DNA from 3 places in the Streptomyces sp. NPDC048484 genome. Region 3 is predicted to be linked to each of the others. Evidence: riboswitches for the same ligand, from Rfam matches in the RefSeq annotation. Region 3 holds a riboswitch; each other region holds the start of a gene.

Region 1 (3,268 bases), on a different contig from region 3:
CAGCCGACCCCGCCCAGCGAGCCGAGCAGCCAGAACAGGACTCCACGGGTGGTCTCGGCGTCGGCGGCGGTCATCACCACGAAGGAGGTGAGCGCGGAGAAGAGCTGCATCGCGGCGACACCGCTCAGCACCACCCGGTCCGTCGTCCCGCCGAGGGTGTGACTGAGCAGCAGAACGAGCCCGAACGAGAGAAGCGCACCGAGGAACGCGCCGGCGGAGACCGACACCAGTCCTCCGCCGGCCCCGAGGACGACCACGACGACCGCGCCGGTCGAGGCGCCCGAGGACACCCCGAGGACGAACGGGTCGGCGAGCGGGTTGCGCAGCAGGGACTGCATCACCGCGCCGCACACGGCGAGTCCGGCCCCGCAGACGGCGGCCAGGAGGGTGCGCGGCAGTCGCAGCTGCCAGACGATCCCGTCCCGGATGGGGCTCAGCTCCGTACTCCCCCAGCCGAGATGGGACGCGACCACGGCCCACACGTCACCGACGCGGATGTCCGCGGGGCCGATGGTGATCGCGAAGGCGACGGATGCCACGAGCAGGGCCATTCCGGCCGCGTAGAGCAGCCCCACGCGCGGGCGTGTCACCCCGTGAGCCCGAACTCCCGCAGGGCGGCAGCGACTTGCTCGACACCCTCGACGGTACGGATGGTCGGGTTCAGGGCCTGCCCGCTGAGCAGGACGTACCGCTTCTTCTTGACGGCGGTCATGTTCTTGGTGACCGGGTCGGTCTCCAGGAACTCGATCTTCCTCTTCGCGGACTCGGCGGTCTGCGACTTGCGGGTCAGATCGCCGATGACGAGGACGTCGGGGTCGCGGTCGGCCACCGTCTCCCAGTTGATCTGGGGCCATTCCTCGTGGGTGTCGTCGAAGACGTTCTTCGCGTCGAACGCCCGGGTGATCATGCCGGGGGATCCACAGCAGCCCGCCATGTAGGGCGATTCCGAGTTGGCGAACCAGTACAGGAGGGAGACGTCCGAGGCGTCGATGCCCGACGTGGCCTTCTTCACGCGCTGCCGCAGCTCGGCGACCAGCTTGTCGCCCCGCTCCTCCACGCCGAACACCTCGGCCAGATCACGTATCTCGCGGTAGACGGCGTCGAAGCCGAGCGGCTTGCTCCGGGCGCCGTCGCCGTCGCCGGTGTTGTCCTTGCCCGCGCAGTCGGAGGGCGAGACGTAAGCGGGCACGCCGAGCTTCTCGAACTGCTCCCGGGTGGCGACGCCTCCCTTGCCGAGTGTGGACTCGAACGAGGCGGCGACGAAGTCGGGGTCGGCGTCCAGGACCCGTTCGAAGGAGGGGGTGTTGTCGGCGATCCGCTTCACCCTCGCGTTGGCCTTCTCCAGGCCCTTCATCACCGGGTCGGTCCAGGTGGCGGTGCCGGCCATGCGGTCGGCGAGGCCCAGCGAGAGCATGATCTCGGCGGTGCCCTGGTTGAGGGAGACCGCCCGTCGGGGCGGGGACTCCACCCGTACGGTGTGACCGCAGTTGTCCAGAGTGACGGCGGCCTCGGAGTCCACGTCGGGCGGGTCGGTCGCACCGCAGCCGGTCAGCAGCATGACTGCGCACATGACTCCGCAAAGGAGCAGGACGGCCGGGCGGGCGGGGCGTGCGATGGGCACGGAAGTTCCTCAGACGTCGAGGGCTCGAACGCGGAGCCCGGTCGTACGGGTGCTCCCCCGCCGTCTCGGGACCACGGAGGCCGCCAGCAGGTCTTCGGACTCGGGTTCACCCGGACGAGGCGCCTTCCCGGACCGTCGTGTCGATCCAGTGGCCGATGCCCCGCCCGTCACCCTCACCGCTGCGCGTCAGCTCCGGATTTCCACCGGATTCCCTGACCCACGTACATGGGTTCGACTGGCTTCGGCAAGCTATCACGGCGACTTTCGCCACACCGACCCCGGCTTCGCGGACCTGTCGGCGGCGGGCCGCGGCGCCGGGAATCACCGCGCGGTGTGCGCTGTTGTCCGGCGCAGCAGCCCTTACCGCATTTCCTGGAGGCTCACCGTGTACGGCGATCCGGCAACGATCCGCAAGATCCTCACCGAACTCGGCGACACCTGGGCCGTCGTCGGCCTCTCGTCGAACGAACGGCGGGCCGCGTACGGCGTCGCGCAGGTGCTCCAGCGCTACGGCAAGCGCGTGATCCCGGTCCATCCGAAGGCCGAGACCGTCCACGGGGAGAAGGGATACGCCTCCCTGGCAGAGATCCCCTTCGCAGTCGACGTCGTCGACGTGTTCATCAACAGCGGCCTCGCCGGCTCCGTCGCCGACGAGGCCGTCGCCATCGGCGCCAAGGCGGTCTGGTTCCAGCTCGGCGTGATCGACGAGGCCGGCTACGAGCGCACCCGCGCGGCCGGCCTCGACATGGTCATGGACCGCTGCCCGGCGATCGAACTCAATTCCCTGCGTTAGGGCCTGCCTGGGGACGAGCAGTGCGGACGGTCATCGACACGTCGACACGTCGACCTCTGCCAGCCCGAGGGGCTCGAAACCGAAGGCCAAGCAGATCGGCACGGCCGGTCAGGCTTGGTCCGCGGCATGCAGGGCTCGCGTCAGCCACTCCAGCTCCTCGGTCGCGTCGGGAAACGCATACTGTCCGCGCACGCGGGCGACGAGCCTGCGGTAGCGTTCCGCCCCCGCCTCGATCCCGGCCTCCAGGCACAACAGCACGGCGGCCCGATCGGCGTCGCCGAACAGCTTGGACAGCACTTCGGCCGCTGCCGGTCCTTCAGGGCCGATCCCGCGTTCTCTGGCCTCCGCGACGGTCTGCACGACCTGCTTGCCCCACCAGATGGACGCCCCGGGGGGACGGCTCTGCCCGGGGACCGGGGTACTCAGCTCCAGCATGGTGCGCATCCGGGCCCGGAAACCGGGGTCCCGCACCAGCTCGGCCAGTTCGATCCAGGCGTCGACCTGATCGGGTGTGGGGTCGTCGGGCAGTTCGATGCTGAAGGTGCGCAGGCGGTCACGCAGGTGCGGGCCGACGTCGAGACTGCCGAACACCTCCTCCTTGAACTCGTCGATGATCTGCTTGCGTTCGGCGGCGGAAAGCCGTGCCAACCGGTTCATCAGTGCTGTCTCCTCAGCGGTCGAACCACGTTTCGATACGGTCGACAGGACGGCCCGGCTCACCTTGAGGGAGCGGATCTGCGCGTCGAGCGCGGCCACGTGCGCGTCGGCGACCTCGGCGACCGTGGTGCGGCCGCTCAGGACACGGCACACGTCGTCGAGCCCGAGGCCCAGCTCTCGCAGGGTGCGGACCAGCT
Region 2 (3,268 bases), on a different contig from region 3:
CGGCCAGGATCGGCGGGCGGACGTAGCGGGTGCCGTAGGACTGGACCCAGCCGTGCTGGGTGGCGAGGTAACCGGTGAGCTGCTCGGCGAAGTACTGGACCATGTCGTTGCGTTCGGGCTCGCCGTGCACGAGCACGTCGAGGCCGGTCTTCTCCTGGAAGGAGATCACCTCGCCGATCTCGGCCCTGATGCGCTCCTCGTACCCGGCACGGTCGATCCGCCCCGCGCGCAGGTCGGCCCGTGCGGTGCGCAGTTCCGTGGTCTGGGGGAAGGAGCCGATGGTGGTGGTCGGCAGCAGCGGCAGCCCGAGATGGGCGCGCTGCGCGGTGGCGCGTTCCGGGTACGGCAGGGAGCGGCGGACGTCGGCGTCTGTGACGGCGGCGGCGCGGGCTCGTACGGCGGGATCGCGGGTGATCGCCGAGTCGGCGCGGGAGGCCAGGTCGGCCCGGTTGGCGGCGAGTTCGGCTGCGATCGTGTCGGTGCCGCACGCGAGTCCCCTGGCGAGGGTGACGATCTCGGCGGTCTTCTGGCGGGCGAAGGCGAGCCAACGCAGGATCTGCGGCGCGGTGTCGCGCTCGGCGGTGGCGTCGAGAGGGACGTGGAGGAGGGAGCAGGAGGCGGCCACGTCGACCCGGTCGGCCAGCCCGAGCAGGGTGCCGAGGGTGGTGAGGGACCTCTCCAGGTCGTTGACCCAGATGTTGCGGCCGTTGACGACGCCGGCGATCAGGCGTTTGCCGGGCAGGCCGCCCACGGCGGCGAGCGCGTCCAGGTTGGCGGCCGCCGTCTCGGTGAAGTCCAGGGCGAGACCCTCGACCGGGGCCTTGGCCAGCACCGGCAGGGCGGCACCGAGCCGGCCGAAGTAGGAGGCGACCAGGAGCTTCGGGCGGTCGGCCGGGGCGCCGAGGTCGCGGTAGGCGCGGGTCGCGGCGTTCAGCTCGGCGGGTGTGCGGTCCTGCACCAGAGCCGGTTCGTCGAGCTGCACCCACTCGGCGCCTGCGGCGCGCAGATCGGCGAGGATCTCGGCGTACACGGGCAGCAGCCGGTCGAGGAGGGTGAGCGGGTCGAAGTCGGCGGCAACACCCGGCGCCGGCTTGGAGAGCAGCAGATAGGTGACGGGTCCGACGAGGACGGGGCGGGAGTTGAGGCCGAGGGTGATGGCTTCGCGGAGCTCGGCGACCTGCTTGGCGGAGTCCGCCGCGAAGACGGTGTCCGGGCCCAACTCGGGTACCAGGTAGTGGTAGTTGGTGTCGAACCACTTGGTCATTTCCAGCGGCGCCACGTCCTGGGTGCCGCGTGCCATGGCGAAGTAGCCGTCCAGTGCGTCGGCCTCGACGGCGGCGCGGTGGCGTTCGGGGATCGCACCGACCATGACGCTGGCGTCGAGGACATGGTCGTAGTAGGAGAAGTCACCGGTGGGGACCTCGTGGACGCCGGCCGCGGCCAGCTGCTGCCAGTTCGCCCGGCGCAGTTCGGCGGCGGTGGTCCGGAGGGCGTCGGCGCCGACGCGGCCCTTCCAGTAGCCCTCGATCGCCTTCTTCAGTTCCCGGTTCGGGCCTTGGCGGGGGTAGCCGTACACGGTGGCCCGTGCTGCCGCGGCTGCGGACTTCGCTGTCACGGAAATCTCCTTCGCGAGATATCTCCCTGGGATCCCGGGACGGGACGCGAGCGCGAAGGGGTGACGAACCGGCCGGAAACCAAACCGCCTGGCACAGCACGGTCGTCCGCCCGATCTGTACGTCGACCCGCCCACGAGGTCACCGGGATGTCCGCGCACGAGGGGTCGCACGCGGGCAGCGGGCAGGTCTTCGGACTTGCGAGCACGTCCTCCCTACGGAGGACACCTACTGGCCGTCGCTTCCCAGACCCTGTTCGTCGGGTCCAGTGCGTGTGACGGCGGTCGTTCCCGCTCACCGCTGCGGGGCAGTCCCGGATTCCCACCGGGTTCCCTCTTACGACGCGTCCCGCCTGGCGGACGGGGGCGAACCAGCTGCGTCGGCCAGCCTAGGGGGCGGAACCCCTCCGGGGGAAACCCTGCTCGTATGGCGGATGGTGCGGGTCGGGGGAGCAGGGGTGGGGGCAGCGGTCCAGCGGCATCGGAGCGAGGTGATGCGGGCCTCCACGGGGGTATCACACTACCTCCACCGGAACTCACGTCTGTTGGGTGCCAACAGTGCGCGCACAAGCCAGACTTGACGGGGTGTCATGGTCTGCCGGTGATACGATTTCGGGCACATGCCAAGTGGGTTTTCTCCTCGATGATGCCTGCAGCCAAGGGTCCTCCGGGTGGTGATTGCTGCCCGCAGCCGAGGGCGCGCATGGATAGATCCCGGGGGCTGAACTCCAGTCGCTCTAAAGAGAGTCACATGACGAATTTTTGGCAGGATCCGACAGTCTGGGCGCTCGCTGCCGGCGTCCCTGTCGCGACCACGGTCGTCGTTCAGCGAAGGACGATCAGAGCGTTACGCCGTCAGAAACAGAGCCTCGAAGGTTCTATGGGCGAGCAGCGGGGCCGCAACGCTAACCTTGAATCCAGCCTCGAGGGCCTGCGGCGTGGCTACGACGACGTGGTCCGGCAGGCCAAGGAAGAGGCTGAGACCGCCACCAATACCGTACTGAAGTCCGCAATGCAGACGCTCCAGGGCCTCGCGGCGGAGCAGCAGCGGGTCATCTCCGAGCTGCAGAAAAAGCACGGCGATTCGGCCATCCTGCAGGATCTGCTGGACGTCGACCACATGAACGCCCAGTTCAACAGGCGCGCACAGTCCATTGCCGTACTGTGCGGAGGATGGCTTGGCAGGCAGCGGGAGGCGGCATCCGTCTATGACGTGATCCGCGGAGCCATGAGCCGGATCCGGCACTACCAACGCGTCGACGTCCTCTCGCAGGTGGACTCCGCAGTGACCAGTCGCACAGTCGAGCCGATCGCCCTGGCGGTGGCTGAACTGCTCGACAACGCCACCAAATACTCAGCACCCACATCCATGGTCGAGATCAACGTGCGGAGCGTGCCCGCGGGCGTCTGCATTGTGATCGATGACGCAGGTGTCGGGATGAGTGAGGAAGAGAAGACGAACGCCTCGGTCCTCTTGTCCGGTGAGTCCGCGGTGAGCGTCTCCGAGCTCGGCAACCCTCCCAAGTTCGGCTTCGCGGTCATCGGTGCGCTGTGTTCTCGCTTCGGATTCACGGTCGCGATCGACGGCACATCCCCCTACGGGGGCGTCCGGGCAGTGGTGATGATGCCGAAGGATCTACTGACCACCACGCCCGA
Region 3 (3,268 bases):
GACCATCTCGACCGGCGCTCTGAAGCCCAAGACGGCGGTGGCCATGTCCGCCGTGCTGAACCTCGTCGGTGCGTTCCTCTCCGTGGAGGTCGCCAAGACCATCTCCGGCGGCATCGTCAACGAAGAGGGCCTCCGCACCGAGGTGATCTTCGCGGCGCTCGTCGGCGCCATTCTGTGGAATCTCCTGACCTGGCTCCTGGGTCTGCCCTCCAGCTCGTCCCACGCCCTCTTCGGCGGCCTGATCGGCGCCGCGGTGATGTCGGCGGGCTGGTCGTCGGTGAACGGGGCGACCGTGATCACCAAGGTCCTGATCCCCGCGGTCGCCGCGCCCCTGGTGGCCGGACTCGCCGCGATGCTCGCCACCCGGCTGACGTACAGGATCAGCAACCGGGCCGGCGAGAAGGCGACTTCCAAGGGCTACCGCGCCGGTCAGATCACCTCCGCGGGGCTGGTCTCACTGGCCCACGGCACGAACGACGCGCAGAAGACCATGGGCATCATCACCCTCGCCCTGGTCACCGGCGGTGTGCTCTCGCCCGGGTCGAATCCTCCCCTGTGGGTCATCGTCTCGGCCGGAATCGCCATCGCGCTCGGCACCTACCTGGGCGGCTGGCGCATCATCCGCACCATGGGCAAGGGCCTCACCGATCTCGCGCCGCCGCAGGGCTTCGCCGCCCAGACCAGTGCCGCGACCGTCATCCTGGCCTCCTCGCACCTCGGCTTCTCCCTCTCCACCACCCAGTCCTGCTCCGGCGCCGTGATGGGCTCGGGCCTGGGCCGCAAGGGTGGTGTCGTCCGCTGGTCGACCGCGACCCGCATGTTCATCGCCTGGGGCCTCACCCTCCCGGCCGCCGGCCTGGTCGGCGCGGGCGCCGAGTTCCTCACCAAGCAGGGCACCTGGGGCATCGTCCTCACCGGCGCGCTGCTGATCGCGGGCTCCGGGGTCATCTGGACCCTGTCCCGCCGCCAGCCCGTCACCGTCGACAACGTCAACGACGAGCCCGCCGGCGTCGTGACCACCGCGATCGCCGCGGTCACCCCGCCTCCCACGGGCACGGGCACGGTCACCACGATCGACGAACTGAAGACCACCATCCCGGGCCCGGACGCCGAGCCCGCCCGTCCGGCCACGGTGTAAGGAACCAACCTCATGAAGATCGACTGGGCAGCCCTCGGCTCCGTGTTCGGAGTCAGCCTCATCGCCACCGTCGCCCTCGTGGGCCTCTTCACCCTCGGCATCGTCGGCCTCTCCAAGCGCGAGTCGGCCGCCTCCCAGGGCGACTCGGCGACCCTCGCGGTCACCGGCGCCTACGCCTGCTTCGCGGCCTGCGCGGCGGCCGTGGCGTACGGGATCTATCTGATCGTCGCCTGACCGGTACGGCCGTCGAGCCGGCCGTACACCCGAGCATCACCGTCCGCCCTGTCGGGGCCGCCTCACCCGCGGTCCCGGCAGGGCGGACGCATGTCCGCGCCCGACGGGACGTCGAACGAGTCCGGCAGGCGCAATTCCTCCTCTTCGTACCGCACGTCACACACGGTGATCGCAAGCCTGTCGTCCAGAGTCCCTCTCCGGCGGGGGAATCCACGCGGGCGACAACCAGCCCGCAAAGAGAGCCTGCTGGTGGATGTGGGCCTCAGCACACTCTCCCTTCGCAGGTCAACAGCAAGTTGACTGGTGTTCTCGGGCCGTGGTGGACTGCCGGGGCCATGTACGACGGCAGAAGAGGAAGCCGGTGCGAATCCGGCGCGGTCCCGCCACTGTTACCGGGGAATCCATCCCCCGGGAGCCAGGAACTCTCGTCGTCGGTCTCGTCGAACCAGGGCGTGGACACCCTGAGTGAGGACAAATCGCCATGCGCGGCCGCCTGTTGTGGACCAGTGTGCCCAGCACGAGGGTTACGAGAGTCAAGAGGGTTACGAGGGTCACGCCCTACGTAGCGGCGGGCTGAACCGGTGCGTGCCGATCGCGACTTCGCGTACGGCGCCGCCGCCGGCCTCCTCGGTGACCTGCTGCTCGGCGATCCCCGCCGGGGGCATCCGGTCGCCGCGTTCGGCCGTGCCGCCGGAGCCGTGGAGCGGGTCCTGTGGCGGGACCACCGGGGATGGGGCGCGCTGCACACCGCCGTGTGCGCGGGCGGCGCCGTCGCCCTCGGCCTGGCCGCCGACCGCTGCGTCCGCACCTCTCGTGCCGCGTCCGTCGCACTGACCGCCGCCGCCACGTGGGCCGTCGTCGGGGGGACCTCCCTCGGGCGGGAGGCCCGGGCCGTCGGCGGGGCACTGGCCGCCGGGGACATCGAGGCGGCCCGCGAGCGGCTGCCGCATCTGTGCGGGCGGGACCCGCAGGCACTGGACGCCGACGGGATCGCCCGGGCCGTCGTCGAGTCGGTCGCCGAGAACACCTCCGACGCCGTGGTGGGCGCCCTGGTGTGGGGCGCGGTCGCGGGCGTACCCGGTCTGGTGGGGTTCCGGGCCGTCAACACGCTGGACGCCATGGTCGGACACAGGTCGGCCCGCCACCGGCGGTACGGCTGGGCCTCGGCGCGGCTCGACGACCTCGCGGGATGGCCCGGGGCCAGGCTGACGGCAGCCCTCGCGGCCGTCGCCGGCGGTGATCCACGGGGAGCGGTCCGCGCCTGGCGTACGGACGCCGCCAAGCATCCGAGCCCCAACGCCGGACCCGTCGAGGCCTCGTTCGCGGGGGCGCTCGGTGTGCGGCTCGGCGGCACGCTCTCGTACGCGGGACGGGTCGAGCACCGGCCGGTCCTCAACGGTCCGGGGCGGGCCGTGCGGGTCGGGGACATCGAACGGTCCGTCCGGCTCTCCGGCCGCGTGAGCCTGCTCGCGCTGGGCGCCGGTGTCGCCGGGCGGCTGCTCGTCACATCGCTCACCAGGAAAGGGCGTACGTCATGAGCGGGAGACTGGGCGGAGGACGCGGAGGACAGGGCACGGGCCCGGGCGGGGGGCTCGGTGGCGGACTGCTCGTCGCCGGTACCACCTCCGACGCGGGCAAGAGCGTGGTGACCGCCGGGATCTGCCGGTGGCTGGCGCGCCGCGGCGTCAAGGTCGCGCCGTTCAAGGCGCAGAACATGTCGCTGAACTCGTTCGTGACGCGGGAGGGCGCCGAGATCGGGCGCGCGCAGGCCATGCAGGCGCAGGCAGCCCGCGTGGAGCCCACCGCGCTCATGAACCCCGTACTGCTCAAACCGGGCAGCGACCGCAGCAGCCAGGTCGTCCTCATGGGCAAGCCCGTGGGCGAGATGAGTGCGCG

The links. Region 3 has a riboswitch for cobalamin ahead of AB0D14_RS32325 (cobalamin biosynthesis protein). Riboswitches for the same ligand answer to the same signal wherever they lie in the genome.
Region 1: another riboswitch for cobalamin. It lies ahead of AB0D14_RS03755 (ABC transporter substrate-binding protein); the one in region 3 lies ahead of AB0D14_RS32325 (cobalamin biosynthesis protein).
Region 2: another riboswitch for cobalamin. It lies ahead of metE (5-methyltetrahydropteroyltriglutamate--homocysteine S-methyltransferase); the one in region 3 lies ahead of AB0D14_RS32325 (cobalamin biosynthesis protein).

The regions. Positions count from the first base shown of each region.
Region 1 is NZ_JBEZJY010000003.1:97,121-100,388, reverse strand. Features, by position in the region: gene AB0D14_RS03760 (iron chelate uptake ABC transporter family permease subunit) at 1-551, opposite strand, end outside; gene AB0D14_RS03755 (ABC transporter substrate-binding protein) at 587-1,621, opposite strand; cobalamin riboswitch at 1,689-1,876, opposite strand; gene AB0D14_RS03750 (CoA-binding protein) at 2,007-2,414, shown strand; gene AB0D14_RS03745 (MerR family transcriptional regulator) at 2,523-3,268, opposite strand, start outside.
Region 2 is NZ_JBEZJY010000022.1:30,919-34,186, forward strand. Features, by position in the region: gene metE (5-methyltetrahydropteroyltriglutamate--homocysteine S-methyltransferase) at 1-1,615, opposite strand, end outside; cobalamin riboswitch at 1,800-1,952, opposite strand; gene AB0D14_RS22620 (ATP-binding protein) at 2,364-3,268, shown strand, end outside.
Region 3 is NZ_JBEZJY010000038.1:61,559-64,826, forward strand. Features, by position in the region: gene AB0D14_RS32315 (inorganic phosphate transporter) at 1-1,138, shown strand, start outside; gene AB0D14_RS32320 (hypothetical protein) at 1,151-1,372, shown strand; cobalamin riboswitch at 1,684-1,817, shown strand; gene AB0D14_RS32325 (cobalamin biosynthesis protein) at 1,954-2,910, shown strand; gene AB0D14_RS32330 (cobyric acid synthase) at 2,907-3,268, shown strand, end outside.